2 regions of the Paenibacillus sp. FSL R5-0519 genome follow, and region 2 is predicted to be linked to the other one. Evidence: predicted binding sites of a transcription regulator. Region 2 holds the regulator's gene; the other holds the start of a gene.
What was found. The regulator LexA, encoded in region 2, represses DNA repair genes until DNA is damaged. The targets are predictions, from matches to a motif close to CGAACATATGTTCG.
Positions count from the first base shown of each region.

Region 1: a site for LexA is predicted at 1,641-1,654, ahead of MKY73_RS14050 (DNA polymerase IV). Genes of this name have one in related genera too.

Region 1 is NZ_CP150234.1:3,083,251-3,086,678, forward strand. It holds gene MKY73_RS14040 (hypothetical protein) at 1-28, opposite strand, end outside; gene MKY73_RS14045 (YolD-like family protein) at 12-380, opposite strand; gene MKY73_RS14050 (DNA polymerase IV) at 377-1,594, opposite strand; gene MKY73_RS14055 (acetyltransferase) at 1,805-2,245, opposite strand; gene MKY73_RS14060 (DUF4180 domain-containing protein) at 2,282-2,650, opposite strand; gene MKY73_RS14065 (TetR/AcrR family transcriptional regulator) at 2,692-3,273, opposite strand.
Region 2 is NZ_CP150234.1:2,667,663-2,671,090, forward strand. It holds gene MKY73_RS12300 (aldehyde dehydrogenase) at 230-1,531, shown strand; gene lexA (transcriptional repressor LexA) at 1,640-2,266, opposite strand; gene MKY73_RS12310 (LysM peptidoglycan-binding domain-containing protein) at 2,563-2,940, shown strand; gene MKY73_RS12315 (DUF896 domain-containing protein) at 3,035-3,244, shown strand; gene MKY73_RS12320 (hypothetical protein) at 3,370-3,428, shown strand, end outside.

The DNA.
Region 1 (3,428 bases), 420 kb from region 2:
GTGCAAGTTCCTCAGAAGTTTGTCTCACCGTACACACCTCCTCCTTCTTCAAACTTTACAGTGACCAGTTGATCAAAATCGACCCATTCAAATCCATTATCCATTTCAATTTTTATTTTTTTTCCAAAGGCACTGACTGAAGTGACGATCCCGTGTATATACCGATTGCCTGACTCATGAAATACTTCAAAGGTGGCTTGCAACGTATAGTTGAGGGACATATCTATATGTTGAGCAATAATCTCCCACTCATCTTCATGAATCAGAGGTTTCGCTTGAACATGAATTTGAGTACGATGCTGTATAATTCGTTCTTTATGTTGTGGAAGCATCATGCGGCTCGATTCCCATAATCCATTGGCCTCCAGTTTTTTGCTCATTTGTAATGCCCCCCAATTTTAGATGCTCGATCGATCGCTTGGCCCGCAGCCGTAATGGAGCTCGCTCGAAGAATGGCAATGTCGCCATATCGATCCTTGATGTTGTCCATCACCTGATCAATGGCTCGTTTCTGCTCTTGATCATTGAAGAAAGATAGTTGATATGTATCCGCGTTGGATAATTGAGACAGGGAAACGCCTACACGACGCACAGGTTGCCCATCCCAATGTTGATGGAATATGCGTTTGGCTATTTTGCACACATCAACGGTTATGTTTGTAGGATCAGACAGTTTAACCTGCCTGTGAAAACCCGTTGGGTGATCAAAATCTGCTCCCGATACACTCACAGATATGACACTACCCATCAGCCCCTTTTTACGGGCTCTTCTGCACACTTCTGTACAGATATCGAGAATAACCACTTCAATCTCCCATGCTTCTGTGAAATCTCTGGGCAGGGTCATTCCGTTTCCGATATCCTTTTGTGTATTGTGTGTGTTGACCGTTACCGGCGAATTGTCGAGTCCATTGGCAACCCTCCAGATGACTTCTCCATTAACACCCCATTTGCTTCTTAATTTGGAGAGAGGCGTATTCGCCAGGTCTTTAATGGTTCGGATGCCCATCTTCCACAGATGTTTTTCCATTCTTGAGCCAATCCCCCACATATCGCGGATGGGTTTATCTCCAATGTGAAGATGTAACTCCTCTTTCTTTAAGTGAAAAATGCCGCCCTCCGCTTTTTTGGCAATCATATCGCAGCATAATTTACTGATAATTTTGTTCTCGCCAATGCCCGCTCTGGCGTAAACCCCTGTTTCGTTATAGATTTTGTCTTGAATTTGTTTGGCCAGATCGATTGGATCATTACCAAATAAATGCATAGACCCTGTAACATCAGCAAATAATTCGTCTATACTGTATGGCTCAACCAGATCGGTGAATTCCTCAATAATGGACATAATTTGGGTGGAAACTTCAATATATTCTTGCATGTGAGGTCTGACAATGATCAGTTCAGGGCACTTCTGAAGAGACTGCCAGAGTGGTTCTGCGGTAGATACCCCCTTAGCTTTGGCTAATGGACAAGCGGCAAGAATAATGCCAGAACGTCTTGCTGGATCGCCTGCAACGGCGAGAGGTCTATTTTTGTATTGGGGCATTTTTGCCTTTTCGACTGAAGCATAAAAACTCTGCATATCAATGAGCATGATGGTTCGCTGCTTAGTCCACACTGAAATCACTCCTGTACATTTAAGAACGTATGTTTGTATATATTATAAACCGAACATGTGTTCTTTATGCAAGAGGTAAATATTTATATTTGGCATAGGACCAAGTGAAGGATTCAGATCATACTAGGTTACACCCGCAAAAAAAAGTCGCTAAATTAGCGACTTCAATGGGAACATTCTTATCCTTTATGAAATTTCCAGATGCAACAGCGGGAACGGATTACCAGAACCATCGAATTCGGAGCGTCCGATCTGTACAAACCCCATTTTGCTATAGAATTGTGCAGCTCCAGGATTCTGTTCGTTGACATCCACCTTTAGGTGGCGTCCTTTGATCTTGATGGTATGTTCGATCAGCAGACGACCAACTCCCTGTCCATGCTGACTTGGATCGACGAATAACATCTCAATAAAGTTATCTTGCAACCCGATAAAACCGACAGGCTGATGTTCTTTATCTAGAGTTTCCCACACTTCGACTTGCCGTTCCTGTAATACTTTGCTTACCACATCCCGATAGAATTGAATGTGTTGTTCCTCCAAAAATGTATGTGTTGCTCGAACAGCTCTCTCCCAAATCTGAATCAGTCGTTCCTGATCTTGTTCCCGGTATGGCACGATATGCATCTAAATCTCTCCAGTCTCTTCTTTAGTTAACTTGGATCACTGTTTCTTGCTTAGCTTTTCAATAGCCAGTTCTTCCTCTGTTACGAAGAATATATCGTTCCCCATGTTGCTTTCATAGATAAAATCTCGAAGACTTTTGCTGGTATAACCGGAAAAATCACCGATGATCGCAATTTTGGTATGGTAATTGATGAATTTTTGCAACACTTCACCTGCCAGCCGTGTTTTCAGATCAAAAAACACTTCACTGACAGCAGATTTGTTAACTATAATACGGTGACAATCGGCCTCATATCGAACCGTAGCCATAAGATCGATAGCGGATTGAACATCGGTAATTAATTGTTCATCACTTGTAACGTAAGCAATAGATACTCCATTTTCGTTTATTTTTCTGATATTCATGTCTTCTTCTCCCTCATTCCTCTGTTTCATCAATGTCGTTGTTACCTGGAGCCAACCTTTACCATTTGTTTGGCCTGCACACGACCTGCCTGTAACAGATCATCACTGAACTTCGCATCACTAACTGCCCGTGCCAGTGCAACGGTACCCACCATACTGCTAACCAATGCATAACCATCAGTTGTATTGATCCCAGCTATAGTTGTAATAAACGCGATAAAACGTTGCAACTCCTGCGTGTAAGCTTGTCGAATATCCTCCGATAATTGGGATATCTCTCCCGATAAAGCGGGTAAGATACAACCGACTTCCGTCTGATCTCGATGCAGGGAACTTAAATAAAAATCAATGACGGCTTCAATCGGCGTCTGATCTTCGTTTTTGTTTTTGTCTGCAATGCTCTGCAGCATTGCAATGGTATCACTAATGGCGAAATGACAGGTCTCCATCACAAGCTGATCTTTATTTTCAAAATGGGAGTAAAATCCCCCATGTGTCAGTCCAGCACCTTTCATAATATGTGGAAGACTAATATTCCGCACGCCATGGGTTCGAAATGCTTTGGCCGCACTGGTAATAATATGGTTCCGAACTTTGAGCTTGTGCCCTTTTGGATAAGGCATCCCTACTTCTCCCCCTTATATAAGTCTGTATCTGTGAGTGTGTTTTAAAATATTATAGTTATCATATTATTTAATGTCAATTCATACTATCCGTATCTTCAGCAAAGGTTGAGTGACTGCAAATGGAGTATTGACTCCCTTAAAATATGATGACT
Region 2 (3,428 bases):
CTATATTGAATTAATCTGTCGGAAGCGAAAGATCTAAATCAAGCTCCGAAATTCTGATAGCCACGAAATAGAAAGAAATACTAACATTCACTCTTTTAGAATCCAAACCATCACTCAAATACATACAAATCAATGTTTCAATTGTATGTTGAAAGTTTCATATAGAAGAGGTATACTTTAAATAAATTTTGAGCAATTTAATTTTAAATGATTAATTGGAGATGTTGATATGGATCAGGCAAAACCATTGGTGACAGAACAACGTACATTTTTTTATACAGGACAAACTAAAAATATCGAGTATCGGATTAATGCACTTCAGCAGCTTAGAAAAGGAATTGAAAAGTATCAGCAACGGATACAAGATGCACTTCGGGCGGATCTGAACAAATCTGAGGCGGAAGCATACGGTTCCGAGATTCGCATTGTTCTGGGTGAATTGGATTTTGCATTAGAACATCTGGAGGAATGGGCTGCGCCAAAACAAGTCCCAACCAATTCGGCTATGCCGGATGGGGTGAGCACCATTTACCCTGAACCATATGGAGTGGCTCTTATTATTGCACCTTGGAATTACCCTTTCCAACTGGCCTTTGGTCCACTGATTGGAGCAATTGCAGCCGGTAACTGTGCAGTTATCAAGCCTTCTGAATTAACACCAGCCGTATCTCGTCTGACATATGATCTGGTTCAGGAGATCTTCCCCCAGGAGTATATTGCCGTTATGGAAGGGGAAGTTGAAGCCAGCACCGCATTGTTGAAAGAGAAGTTTGATTATATTTTCTTCACAGGTAGTACGGGTGTTGGTCGTATTGTGATGAAGGCAGCTGCGGAGCATCTGACTCCTGTAACTCTAGAGTTGGGTGGTAAAAGTCCTGCTATTGTCCATCGTGATGCAGATTTGAAGCTGGTGGCCCAGCGTATTGTTCGGGGTAAGTTCCTGAATGCAGGGCAAACTTGCGTTGCTCCGGATTACTTGCTTGTGCATGAACAAGCTCATGATGAATTGATTGATCTGATTGGCGCAGAGATCAAAGATAAATTTGGAGATGATGTGTTACAAAATGCTGATTTCCCGCATATTGTCAACGCGCGTAACTTTGATCGGTTGTCGAAATTCCTCACAGATGGCCAAACGCTGATAGGTGGACGTTCTGTGCGGGAGCAGTTGCTGATTGAGCCGACGGTACTTGGAGAGGTGAACTGGGAATCATCTGTTATGCAAGAAGAAATCTTCGGTCCGATTCTTCCAGTGTTTACGTACAGTGACTTGACCCCCATGCTGGATGAGATTGTCCGCCGGCCAAAACCATTGGCGCTTTATCTCTTCACACAGGATGAGCAACTGCAGGATCAGATTCTGAATCAAGTATCCTTCGGTGGGGGATGTATTAATGACACACTTTCTCATATGACATCACATTATCTCCCGTTTGGTGGTGTAGGAGAGAGTGGTATGGGCTCATATCACGGGCAACAGAGCTTTGATGTGTTCTCGCATCACAAGAGTGTTCTGAAACGCAGTGAATAATTAGCCGATAAAACAATATAAACATAAAAAGAGGTTGTCCTGTTCATCAGGGCAACCTCTTTTGGTATTTCAGTGTATTGCATCTAGTTATGTTACTCAGGTTAGATATTAATGAATATCTCGGAAAAGGCCAATGACTTTACCCAGAATACTAACGTGTTTCAAACGTAAAGGTTCGAAGGTCGCATTCTCCGGTTGAAGGCGAATATGATCTTTCTCTTTATAGAACGTTTTCACTGTAGCTTCATCGTCTTCAGTCATTGCCACTACGATATCACCGTTATCAGCAGTTTGCTGTTGACGGACAATAACGTAATCTCCGTTAACGATTCCTGCTTCCACCATACTATCTCCGACTACCGAAAGCATAAACACTTTCTGTTCACCTACATAATGTGTAGGAAGAGGGAAGTAGTCTTCAATGTTCTCGGTTGCAGTAATTGGAACCCCGGCTGTAACCTTACCAACGACAGGAATACGTGCAACGCTATGAGCAAATTGATGAGAATGCTCAGATTCTTCCTGGCTCAAAAGCTCAATGGCTCTTGGCTTGGTAGGGTCGCGTCGGATCAAACCTTTTTTCTCCAGGCGATCCAAATGTCCATGTACTGTTGAGCTGGAAGCCAGTCCAACAGCTTCACCAATTTCCCGTACGGAAGGAGGATACCCCTTCAACCGGACTTCATTTCGTATAAATTCCAGAATTGCCTGCTGCCTGCTGGATATCTTCGACATACCGTATCAACCCCATTTTAGTAACGTTTGGGAAAATTATAACATAGAACCTCCGTTCGTACAAACATAAGTTCTAAATAAAATGGCATATAATCAGTGTTTTTTAACTTATAGAACCGAATTTGTCCAAAAGTCAGAGCAAAATACTGCAAATGCTTCGCAGAAGGGTTTGAATTAAGATATTGCTCCTTCAAAAAATAAGCGAACAATTGTTCTAAAAATCTATTGAACAAAACAAGTGTTCGTGTTATATTGATTTTAACAGATAGGAACAAACGTTTGGAGGCGGGTATTTAATGAGATATTCAACTTATCAAAGTATTTATGAACCGATGAATTCGGAACTGGTTAAGTCTAACATAGGGAACTACAAGAAGGTTTTAGCGCGTTTCAAGATTTCTTCATGGATATTAAAGGTAGCCATCACTTCTTTGATTATATTTATTGGTTGCAGCACTGTATTAACGGTATTTGCTGGCAATGAGAATGATGTTCTCCCTGGAGGAAAGATAGCCGTTTCACAAGGGGAAACATTATGGAGTATTTCTTTGGAACATAAACCGACTAACATGGATACACGTATATATATAGAAGCAATTAAGAAAGTGAATCAACTTCAAGCGACTTCCATCCAAGTGGGACAAGTACTAACTCTACCTCAATTCGCAGAATAAAAGCACATCAATGAGAGTTAACGCGTGTCAGCTTGACAAGCAGCCTTTATCATGGCAAAGTTAGTATGACTTTGTATTTTTGGAGGGGACAAGCTTGGATATAGATAGTCTGGTAGCACGTATTAACGAATTGGCTCGTAAGCAAAAGTCCACTGGATTGTCGGAGGAAGAACTTGCTGAACGTGCCGAGCTAAGAGAGATTTATTTGAGTAATATTCGCAGCAATTTCAGACAACAACTGGATACCATTGAGATTGTTGATGATGAGAATGACAAAGGCCACCAAGGCAAACTCAAACACTAACGAAACCTAATGATATCATTATGATATTTAGGTTTCTTCCTGTTATTCTGAGTATGCAATTTATAGGGGGAAATGTTGGTTTACAGTTATGTAAGCCGATACAAAGACACATAAGGGGGATTCTCATGTCGCGTTCGTTCGAGAGAACGGTTAAGAAAAATTCCAAGCAGTTAAATCAGCAACG